2 regions of the Thalassotalea sp. Y01 genome follow, and region 2 is predicted to be linked to the other one. Evidence: predicted binding sites of a transcription regulator. Region 2 holds the regulator's gene; the other holds the start of a gene.
The links. Region 2 encodes sigma-54, which starts transcription at its own class of promoters, with help from an activator protein. Its sites were predicted from a motif close to GTTGGCACGNNNNTNGNNT; they were not measured.
Positions count from the first base shown of each region.

Region 1 (5,976 bases), on a different contig from region 2:
GAACAGTGCGTTGGTTAGGGCTTTACCTGTTGCGTTAGCAATAAGAACACCGTTAATACGCTGACCAATCTCGCCACCTTTGTGCGGACCGTACTGTAAGAAGGTGTGGTAAATTAGACCTGAACCAGAGGTTAGTGTCATAAATTCAGTTTGGAAACCGATAAGACCACGACTCGGCATGATAAAGTCCATACGAATACGACCTTTACCATCTGGAGACATATCAGTTAGCTCTGCTTTACGTAGACCTAGTTTTTCCATAATAGAACCTTGATGCTCTTCTTCAACATCAATGGTTACTGTTTCATATGGTTCTTGAATCTGGCCATCAACTTCGCGCATGATAACTTCTGGGCGAGATACGGCTAACTCGTAACCTTCACGACGCATGTTTTCAATTAAGATACCTAGGTGAAGCTCACCACGACCTGATACTTTAAACTTATCTGGATCGTCTAATTGCTCAACTCGAAGGGCAACGTTATGCACCAATTCTTTTTCTAGACGGTCAAGAATATTACGTGACGTTACATATTTACCTTCTTTACCCGCAAACGGCGAGGTGTTTACTTGGAACGTCATGGTAACCGTTGGCTCATCAACAGAAAGAGCAGGAAGAGGTTCAACTTCGTTTGGACAACAAATGGTGTCAGAAATCTTAAGCTCACCTAGACCGGTAATGGCGATGATGTCACCTGCTTGCGCAGATTCGGCTTCGTAACGGTCTAAACCTAGATAACCTAATACGGTGCCCACTTTACCATTATGAATAATGCCATTAGCACCATTAATCGTAACTTGTTGGTTAGGCTTAACCGTACCACGAGTTACACGACCAACACCGATTACACCAACGTATGAGTTGTAATCTAGTTGTGATATTTGCATCTGGAAAGGACCGTCTACGTCAGCATCTGGCGCTGGCACTGAGTCAATGATGGTTTCGAACAAAGGCGTCATGTCGGTACCAACTTCGCCCTCTTCGTGAGATGCCCAACCATTGATAGCCGAAGCATAAACAACTTGGAAATCTAATTGTTCATCGGTTGCACCAAGGTTGTCGAATAAATCAAATACTTGGTCCATTACCCAATCAGGGCGAGCACCAGGCTTGTCGATTTTATTGATAACAACGATAGGCTTCAAACCTTGAGCAAACGCTTTCTTGGTTACGAAGCGTGTTTGCGGCATAGGACCTTCTTGCGCATCAACGATAAGCAATACAGAGTCAACCATTGACATAACACGTTCAACTTCACCACCGAAGTCAGCATGGCCTGGGGTGTCTACAATGTTTACACGGTAATCATTCCAGTTAATGGCAGTGTTTTTTGCCAAGATGGTGATACCACGCTCTTTCTCGATATCGTTAGAGTCCATGACGCGATCGTCTAGATCGGCACGAGAATCCAAAGTACCAGATTGCTGTAGAAGTTTATCAACCAAGGTAGTTTTACCATGGTCAACGTGAGCGATGATCGCAATATTACGTAGTTTATCTAACACTGTATTCGCCTTTAATGTAGCCCGATTCGGGGCTTTTAATGTCTTACAAATAAAATTGGCGCGTATTATAAACTAAATCCTTGCAATAAGCCGAAGTTTTTTGTTACATGGTCGACAAAATAACAAAAGTGTATGAACAGCGTAATGAAACTGTCAGCAACTACAGGTATAATTGCCCTCATCAACAACACTATGCACCGAATACGGGCGATGCACCACATAAGTGCACAGCCGCACCAATAAGATCCATTATAATTAGTGTAAATTATGGTGATTTTGCTAACCCCTTATATATTAAGGCGTTAAAAAGTTGGCACGAATTTAGCTTATCTTTAGCCAATCCGGTCGTTAATCGACTAACAAGTTATTTTAATAATTAACCTGCAATAAATACGGAGACTTCCATGTCACAAGCAGTTTTAGATTTAATCAAAGAAAACGACGTTAAGTTCGTTGACCTGCGCTTCACTGATTCAAAAGGTAAAGAGCAACACGTTTCTCTTCCTTATCATCAAATTGATGAAGACTTCTTCGAAGATGGTAAAATGTTCGATGGTTCTTCTATCGCTGGTTGGAAAGGTATTAATGAATCAGACATGGTATTGATGCCAGACGCATCTACTGCAGTTCTTGACCCGTTCACTGAAGAAGTTACTCTTAACATCCGTTGTGACATCGTAGAGCCTGCAACCATGCAAGGTTACAGCCGTGACCCTCGTTCAGTAGCTAAGCGCGCTGAAGAGTACATGCGCTCTACAGGTATTGCGGACAACATCCTTGTTGGTCCAGAGCCAGAGTTCTTCGTATTTGATGACGTTAAATTTAGCGTTAACATGGCTGGCGCAATGTACAGCATTGACGATAAAGAAGCTCACTGGAACAGCGCTACCGAATACGAAGATGGCAACCACGGTCACCGTCCTCGCGTTAAAGGTGGTTACTTCCCAGTAGCTCCAGTAGATTCATCACAAGACTTGCGTTCAGCAATGTGTCTTGTAATGGAAGAGATGGGTCTTGTTGTTGAAGCGCATCACCATGAAGTAGCAACCGCTGGTCAAAACGAAATTGCTTGTCGTTTCAACACTATGGTTAACAAAGCTGATGAAGTTCAAATCTACAAGTATGTTGTTCACAACGTTGCACACGCATACGGTAAAACAGCGACTTTCATGCCTAAGCCACTAGTTGGTGACAACGGTACTGGTATGCACGTTCACCAATCACTAGCTAAAGACGGTGTTAACCTTTTCTCTGGTGATTTGTACGGCGGCCTTTCTGAAACGGCTCTTTACTACATTGGCGGTATCATCAAGCACGCTAAAGCAATCAACGCATTTACTAACGCGTCGACTAACTCATACAAGCGTTTGGTTCCAGGTTTCGAAGCACCAGTTATGCTAGCTTACTCTGCTCGTAACCGTTCTGCTTCTATCCGTATTCCGGTAGTACCTTCACCAAAAGCACGTCGTATCGAAGTACGTTTCCCTGATCCAACTGGTAACCCTTACCTAGCATTCACTGCAATGCTTATGGCTGGCCTTGACGGTATCAAAAACAAGATTCACCCTGGCGACGCTATGGACAAAGACTTGTACGACCTACCAGCTGAAGAAGCCGCTGCGATCCCACAAGTTGCATCATCACTAGAAGAAGCTCTTGACGCTCTAGAAGCTGACAAAGAATTCTTGACTGCTGGTGGCGTAATGGACAGCGACATGATTGACGCTTACGTTGGTCTTAAGCGTGAAGAAGTTGAGCAACTTAACATGACAACTCACCCAGTTGAGTTCGAAATGTACTACAGCGTTTAATCGCTTGCTCCTATAGAAAAGCCCGCTTCTGCGGGCTTTTTTGTGGGTCGCATATTTAACCCTAGCGGTCGCCAATAAAATTTACTGGCGTCTCGCTAAATATTTGGTTAAATTAGAAATATCGTTATTGTTATAGGATAGGTACAATAACGATTAACGCGCTAATGAAGTGAAAAGCGCATTCATACAAAGGAAAGTAAATGTTTAGGTATGCATTGTTATTCGCCCTGTTGTTTGCCGCCATCGCGCCTCTCGTAGACGCAGCGGACAAGGTTTACGTGTGGCGCAATGAAAACGGTGATTTAGTATTTTCAGATAGTCCAAAACCAGGTGCTGAAGAAGTTGCTGAAGAAATCGAAGTTAATAACAAGCAAACCATCATCTCATCTGTCGATACCTCGGTACTCGACATCAGTCCTCGCGTCGTTGAGGAAGAGTATCGGGTTGAAATATCACAACCTGAAGATCATGCAACGATTCGCGACAATTCAGGCTCTATCTATATTTCAGGTCGAGTAGCACCAGTCTTTAAACGGGGCTTCTCTGTACGTCTGATCTTTAATGGCGAAGCCTATGGTGAACCGCAAACCCGTTCGGTATTTATTCTGCGTGACGTTGATCGTGGCGAGCACAAAATAAAATTAGAACTATTGAACAATCAAGGCAAGGTTATTGCATCATCCAAGGAAAGAACCGTTTATTTGCATCGCGCAAGGGTAAATTAACCATTTACTCTTCCATTTAGGTGCAAAAGCCTAGGCATTTTATTACACTACAATAAATGCCGCACCACATTGGTGCAATGGAGAAAACCTTGTTTACCAACAACAGTTTAAAAGAACTACGTCAATTTTACGCCAATCAGATGGTATCGCAGATGGTTACCGCTGTGATTGTGCTTGATGAAAATCTCAAGGTTCAATACCTCAATACCGCCGCTGAAGCATTACTTAGTAAAAGTTTAAACAGGCTCTATCAACAAAAAGTTCTTGATGTATTCACCCATTGCAGCGTCACCGACGAACGCTTACAGCAAGTGCTTAGCACTGGACAAGACTTTACCGATTCAGATGTGGTATTTGAATTTATCGAAGGTCATCACATAACGGTCGAAGTCACCGCCTCTGTCGCCCTCTTTAATGATCAAGAACACCTGTTATTAGAGTGTCGTCGAATCGATAAACAAAAAGAGATTTCTCTTGAAGTGTTTCAAGAGCAACAATGGGAAGCAGCACGGGATTTGATACGTGGCCTAGCTCATGAAATTAAAAACCCATTAGGCGGCTTGCGCGGCGCGGCACAATTGTTAGATAAAGAAATTTTGCCCGAACAACGCGAATTTACGGCAATGATCATCGAGCAAGCGGATCGCTTAACCAACCTTGTCGATCAGCTACTTGGGCCTAATCAGTTGCCCATTCTGAGAATGCATAATATTCATAAAATAGCCGAAAAAGTGCATCAGTTGGTCAGTCTTGATAATAATAAAAATATCGAATTTATTCGTGACTATGATCCGTCAATTCCAGATATTGAAATCGATACGGAAAAGCTACAACAAACATTGCTCAACATTATTGGTAACGCCATTCAGGTATTACCCGAAAACGGCAAAATCAAAATCAAAACGCGCATAGCGACCAATCAAACCGTTAATGGTAAGAAGATCAAATTAGCGGTGAAATTATCGATAATCGACAATGGTCCAGGCATTCCTGCAGACATTCAAGACACCATATTCTATCCCATGGTGTCAGGACGCAGTGATGGTACTGGTTTAGGTCTATCGATAGCGCAAACGCTTGTGCACCAACATCATGGCAAACTGGTGTGCCACAGCTACCCAGGCCGTACCGAATTTTCCATTATTTTACCTTTACCTAAGAGAACCTAAGATGAACGCAGAACAAGTATGGATTGTAGATGATGACAGCTCAATTCGCTGGGTATTGGAGAAAGCCTTAAAGAGTGCTGACATCAGTTGTACGTCATTTAGTAACGCAAACGACATACTATCAGCGCTAGACTTTAGTCAGCCGCAAGTGATTATTTCTGACATTCGTATGCCTAATATGGATGGCATGACATTATTATCTCGCATCAATGATGCTTTCCCAGATATGCCAGTAATCATCATGACCGCCCATTCCGATTTAGACAGTGCAGTCAACGCCTATCAAGGTGGCGCATTTGAATATTTACCAAAACCTTTTGATATTGATGAAGCAGTGTCATTAGCGCAGCGAGCACTCGATCACGTACAAGAACAGAGCGCCAAGAAAAGTGCTTCAACCAGCAAACCTGCTGGGGTTGGCATCATCGGTGAGGCTCCGGCCATGCAAGAGGTTTTTCGTGCCATAGGTCGCTTGTCACGCTCTAGCATCAGCGTGTTGATTAATGGTGAATCAGGCACAGGTAAAGAGCTGGTAGCCAATGCCTTGCACTCACACAGTCCGCGCCAAAATGCACCTTTTATCCCATTAAATATGGCGGCGATACCGAAAGATTTGATTGAATCGGAATTGTTCGGTCATGAAAAAGGCGCCTTTACTGGCGCCAATTCAGTACGCCAAGGGCGGTTTGAGCAAGCCCATGGCGGTACCTTGTTTCTTGATGAAATTGGCGATATGCCGATTGACGTGCAAACTCGTTTATTACG
Region 1 covers NZ_JABBXG010000008.1:96,888-102,863, reverse strand. The annotation lists gene typA (translational GTPase TypA) at 1-1,506, opposite strand, end outside; gene glnA (glutamate--ammonia ligase) at 1,911-3,317, shown strand; gene HII16_RS12605 (DUF4124 domain-containing protein) at 3,518-4,042, shown strand; gene glnL (nitrogen regulation protein NR(II)) at 4,099-5,211, shown strand; gene glnG (nitrogen regulation protein NR(I)) at 5,213-5,976, shown strand, end outside.
Region 1: glnA (glutamate--ammonia ligase) is a predicted target of sigma-54. The motif match lies at 1,816-1,834, and genes of this name have one in related genera.

Region 2 (6,373 bases):
TATTTTCTATTTTTACGAAGCGTGATTCACAAGTGGACATGGCCGTTGCTTTCCTGGATAACTTGGTCGCGAGTCTTAGTGTCGCTATTTAGTAAGTTCGCGATGACGAATTTGCACATCTCGTTCTTCTTTGCGAAATTGTTTGGCGAGAGCTTCTGCAATATAAACACTGCGATGCTGTCCGCCTGTGCATCCAACCGCTATGGTTAAATAGGTGCGGTTATTACGTTCTAAATGTGGCAACCAAGTCATCATAAAAGAGTTTATCTGCCAAATAAACTTAGTGACAATCGGTTGGCTAGCAAGAAAGTCTTGAACCGGTTGATCGAGGCCATTGTATGGCTTCAGTCCCTGTTCCCAAAATGGGTTTGGCAAGAAGCGGGCATCGAAGACATAATCGGCGTCGGTTGGCACACCATATTTAAAACCAAATGATTCAAACACAATAACCAAAGAACCGGTTTTTGAGCCCATCACTCGTTCACGCACTAAATCCGCTAACTGATGTGGCGTCAAACTGGTGGTATTAATATAAAGGTTGGCGCGACTGGCCACCGGATCGAGTAGCTTTTTCTCTAATGATATCGCTTGATCTAACGCCATGTTTTGACGAATTAAAGGGTGTAATCGGCGGGTTTCGCTGTAACGACGCACCAATTCTTGATCATCAGCGTCAAGATAGAGAATGCTTAACTCAACCGTACTGGGTAAATAATCAATGATCTCGCGAGCATCTTCCGGGTTATGCGGTAAGTTGCGCACATCCAATGACACGGCAACATTTTCGTAGTCGTTAATGACGGTATGGGTCAACGCGGGTAAAAGGTTTACCGGGATATTATCAACGCAATAATAACCGAGATCTTCGAGTACTCGCAGGGCGACGGTTTTACCTGAACCGGATCGGCCACTGACGATCATTAACTTCATTGCTTGCTCCTGTTAGCCATTAGCGACCAGTCTATAGAGTTGATTGGCGCTGGTACAGCGGCGCACGTTTTTACTATTATCTTTGTCTGAAAAGTATTTCGCAACACTTGCCAGAGTTTCTAGGTGTTGTTGGCAGCTATCTTCAGGAACGAATAAAGCGAAAAATATATCGACAGGCTTATTATCAATCGCATCAAAGTTGACCGCTTTATCTGTGGTGATTAACACCGCCACAGGTTGTTCAGTGTTATCGATTTTACTATGCGGGATGGCAATACCTTTGCCTATACCGGTACTGCTGAGTTTTTCTCTGTCGATAAGATCGTTTAGCAGCTCTTTGGCTGACGAAGTAGAGATTTTATTAGCGGCAAGTACACTGATTTGCTCTAAAATATTTTTTTTACTGTTGCCCGGAGCTGCACATATGGTGCAGTCCGGAGATAACAAATTAGCGAGTTTCATATAGTTAATGTTTAGACAGTTTGGCCTTGTGTTTTAGCACTTGGCGATCTAGTTTTTCCACAAGTGCATCAATGGAGGCATACATGTCTTCATTTTCAGCGGAGCCAAAAATCTCTCCCTGATTGACGTGCAGTGTGGCTTCGGCGATTTGCTGCAGCTTTTCTACTTTCAATACAACATAAACATTGTTTATGTGGTCGAAATGACGTTCAAGTTTGTCAAATTTTTGTTCAACATACGCTCTCATAGAGGCAGTAACTTCAACATGATGACCAGAAAGATTGATTTGCATAAGCTGTTTCCTTATGGTTTGGCTTAAATTAAGCTTTTTCTTTGGTTTGAAGGAGGAATGCCCAAAGACTCTCGGTATTTGGCTATCGTTCTGCGTGCAACGTTAATCCCCTGATCTGCCAAAAGCTCCGCCATTTTACTATCGCTCAATGGTTTTTTCGGATTTTCAGCATCGACCAGTTTTTTAATTAAAGCTCGAATTGCAGTAGACGAACACTCCCCGCCGTTTTCGGTACTCACATGGCTTGAAAAGAAGTATTTTAATTCAAATATTCCTCGCGGCGTATGCATGTACTTTTGTGTGGTAACCCTAGAAATTGTCGATTCGTGCATCTCAACCGCTTCGGCAACGTCGTTCAGTACCATAGGACGCATAGCTTCCGGTCCATGTTCAAAAAAGCCCTGTTGTTGTTGTACAATGCAATTGGACACTTTCATCAGAGTTTCATTGCGGCTTTCCAATGATTTAATAAACCATTTTGCTTCCTGCAAATGCGAACGTATAAATTGGCTATCTTCCGCCGAACTGGTTTTTGCCAGCGAAGCGTAGTGATTATTGATATTTAGTTTAGGTGCAGTTTCTGGATTTAGCTCAACCACCCATCGGCCGTTTTTCTTAAACACACTCACATCAGGAATGATGTATTGTTCCTCGTTTTGCACGATGGCATCGCCTGGACGTGGGTTAAGACTGTGGATTAGGCGCATCACTTCTTGAAGTTGTGGCTCTTTAAGTCTGGTTTTACGCATTATGGTGCGAAAATCGCGATTGGCGAGTAAGTCAATATGATTATTGATAACCAGTTTTGCTTCTTTGAGAAACGGCGTGCCAGCGTCAAATTGGTCAAGTTGAATCAGCAAGCAATGCTGAATAGAACACGCGCCGGAGCCAATAGGATCAAACATATGGATGCGCTTTAATACCGCCTCCACTTCGTCTAATTCAATCTCATCATCGCCTAAGCTTTCTTGGATGTCTTCTGTAGTGACCGTTAAGTAACCGGCGTCGTCGATGGCGTCAATAATCGCCACCGCGATGGTTTTATCGGTTTCAGTAAATGGTGTTAGTTCCATCTGCCAGGTAAGGTGATCATGGATGTTTTCCGTGGTTTCACCTTGATAGACGGTATCGTCATTACCGGATGCCATTCCAGTGTTGGAGACTCCGGCACTAAAGCTTTCTTCCCATGTTGAGTCGACAGACAACTCTTCTGGGATTTCATTTTGGGTTAAGGCTTCACTAGTGGTGATTTCATCTTGTGTTGGCGTTGCATCTTCACTGCCGTCTAAACCGTTGGTTTCGGTGGCGCTTGCCTCATTACTTTGTTGCTGATTGTCATCGGCTTCCAGCAATGGATTGCTTTCAAGCGCTTCCTGAATTTCCTGTTGTAGATCCAAGGTCGATAGTTGCAACAATTTTATCGCTTGTTGCAATTGTGGAGTCATCGTTAGGTGCTGGCCAATGCGCAGCTGAAGACTTGGTCTCATTAGTTAATTGCTTTCCATAAAACAGAATACAAGAGGCAATGCATAACCAAGCAATTAAGCCTGTATCATTGCGGCGTTTTTTCCTTGCACTAGTTATAACTATAGCGTGAATTTCTCGCCTAGGTAGACGTCTCGTACATGTTGATTTGATAAAACTTGTTCAGCATTGCCTTGGGCTATCAACTCACCATGGCTAACGATATAGGCATGCTCACATACATCCAAAGTTTCACGAACATTGTGATCAGTGATAAGGACACCGATACCACGTTCTTTTAAATGTAAGATAATTTTTTTAATGTCACCCACTGAAATAGGGTCAACACCGGCAAACGGCTCATCGAGCAAGATAAATTGCGGATCCGCTGCCAATGCTCTGGCAATTTCGACGCGGCGGCGTTCACCACCGGATAGGCTTTGCCCTGTATTTTCTACGATATGACCGATATTAAACTCTTCAACCAACGACTCAAGCTTTTCTTGACGCTCATTTGCTGTCATTTCCTTGCGGGTTTGTAGTATAGACATGATGTTATCGTAGACTGAAAGCTTGCGAAAAATCGATGCTTCTTGAGGCAAATATCCGATGCCGTGACGCGCTCTCTCATGCATAGGCGATAAGGTAAGATCAACATTGTTCAGTGTCACTGTACCTTCATCGCTAGCGACTAGGCCGACAATCATATAAAACGATGTGGTTTTACCTGCGCCATTAGGACCCAGCAAGCCAACAACTTGACCGGCTTTAACCGTCATACTGACATCTTTAACAACTTTACGACCTTTATAGGCCTTAGCGAGATTTTTGGCTTCGAGTGTTGCAGTCATGATTACTGTTCTTGTTCAGTGGTTTCGTTATTGTCTTTTTTGTTGATCTTGTCTTTCACATCAGGTTCGATAATTGTGGTTACAATGCCGCCGCCATCACCATCGGCAGTAAGCTGCTCGGTTTCAAGGTTATAGGTAATCACATCACCTTGCACCATACTGCCTTGCTGACTTACTTTGGCATTACCACGAATAACGATGATATTGGTTAATGGTGAGTAGCTAATTTCATTGGCTTGCAATTCAATTTGATCACCATTATCGAGCGTTTGGCTAAATCTGGCCGGTGTTCCCTTAGCCAAATATTTTTTTGCCTGTGAATCATTTTCATTGCTGACTTGAACTAAATCGGCTTCGATAGTCAAAGTGCCCTGGGTTATTTTGACGTCGTCGATATAACTAGCAATGCGATTTTTTAAATCGGTTGACTGTTTTTGCGCAACAATTTTAATTTCTTTTTCAAAGTCTGATTGCTCAGCACTCAGCCAAAAGCTGGGAAGCAATAAGGCAGCACTGACTAATAATTTATGAGTCATGTTTTTTAAAGGTTGTTTGTACATGTTCACTCAATGTCATTTCGGTAGTATTTATATCAACCTTCAAACCTACGCCGCTCATGGTAAAGTCTTTACCTTTCAATAGGATATTTTGGTCTGAGGTTATTATTTTAGTATCCAAATCCAATGCCAATTCTTCCCCATGAACTTCTGAGATGAAGGCATTTTTATCTTCACAGATTAATCTTACTCTATCTTTTAGAATTAAGATATTGTCTTTGCCGAGAAAACCGCTTTCTGCGGTTAGTCGCCAAGGCTCAGAGCCGTCATCGGGGTATAAAGTGTAAGCTGGCTTAAGTAATTTGGTTTCGCCCAGTTGATCAAAGTGGGTCATTTGCTCTGCGTAAATGGTGTGCACCAGATGACCATCACTGTCGAATTTCTTTGAGCTTAGTGCATTAGCAACAAAAGCAGGCTCATCTAAAGGTTTAATTACCTCAACGTCAGCTTGCTGTGATTGTTGATAATGAAGGTATCCATAAGACGCCAGAGCCAAAATAAACAACAGAATAGAAATCAGATGCAATCGACTCATACACTCGCTCCTGTTGCCAGATGCAAGGTGTTTTGGGATTGCATAATAAGGTCACATAATTCCCGTACCGCGCCGCATCCACCAGCTAAAAAGGTAATGTAGTCAGCACCATTTTTAACCAAAGGGTGGGCGTCGTTAACGGCAACACCAAAACCAACCTGCTCGATACAGGGTAAGTCTGGTACGTCATCGCCGATATAGGCTATTTGTTCTAGGTCGATAGACAATTGATTGGCGATATCGATAAGCGCAGGCATTTTATTTTCTTGTCCCTGAACAATGAATTTTACGTTCAGAGCGCGCATGCGATTTTGTACTATGTTGGAGTTGCGCCCGGTGATGACAGCAACATCGACACCATTTTGACCGACGGCTTTAATACCAAAACCATCTTTTGTGTTAAATGCTTTTAACTCTTCACCATCGTTACCGAGGTAGATACGACCGTCAGAAAAAACACCATCGATATCACAGACCAATAATTTTATCTGTTTAGCTTTCTCTATAATGGCGCTGTCGACCTGCCCGTACAAGGTAGTGGTCATGGTTTTGCCAGTACTCAATTACAATACTCCTGCTTTAAGTATATCGTGCATATTCATTGCGCCGACAGGCTCATTGTCATCATTAACGATGATTAAACCATTGATGCTTTTATCTTCCATTAGCTTTAATGCTTCGGCTGCCAACATTTGTCGTTTAGCAACCACGGGATGTTTGGTCATCACCGATTCAATATAATCATGATGCAGATTTACCTGCTCATCAAGGATTCGGCGTAAATCACCATCGGTGAATAAGCCCAATAAGCGACCATCATCATCGGTAATGGCGGTCATACCCAAACCCTTCTGTGTCATTTCGACAAGTGCATCTTTAATAAGTGCCCGATAATGAATTGTAGGCAGTCTATCACCACTGTGCATAACATCTTCAAGTCGCAATAACAGACGTTTACCTAAGCTGCCACCTGGGTGTGACAATGCAAAGTCATCAGCAGTAAAGCCGCGAGCGTTTAATAACGCCACCGCCATCGCATCTCCCATCACCAAGGTCGCTGTTGTGCTCGACGTAGGTGCAAGACCTAACGGGCATGCTTCTTGAGGCACGGCGATGCAAATATGTACGTCACTCAATTTCGCTAATGTTGAATTGGTATTGCCTGACATACCAATCAAGGTTGAACCGATGCGCTTAATAACCGGCATAATCGCCAATACTTCAGCGGTTTCACCGGAATTCGATATCGCCAAGACCACATCTGAGCTAGTCACCATCCCCA
Region 2 covers NZ_JABBXG010000003.1:65,554-71,926, forward strand. The annotation lists gene HII16_RS05150 (HPr family phosphocarrier protein) at 1-40, opposite strand, end outside; gene rapZ (RNase adapter RapZ) at 85-930, opposite strand; gene ptsN (PTS IIA-like nitrogen regulatory protein PtsN) at 943-1,392, opposite strand; gene hpf (ribosome hibernation promoting factor) at 1,397-1,684, opposite strand; gene HII16_RS05170 (RNA polymerase factor sigma-54) at 1,708-3,171, opposite strand; gene lptB (LPS export ABC transporter ATP-binding protein) at 3,271-3,999, opposite strand; gene lptA (lipopolysaccharide transport periplasmic protein LptA) at 4,002-4,535, opposite strand; gene lptC (LPS export ABC transporter periplasmic protein LptC) at 4,525-5,091, opposite strand; gene kdsC (3-deoxy-manno-octulosonate-8-phosphatase KdsC) at 5,088-5,636, opposite strand; gene HII16_RS05195 (KpsF/GutQ family sugar-phosphate isomerase) at 5,655-6,373, opposite strand, start outside.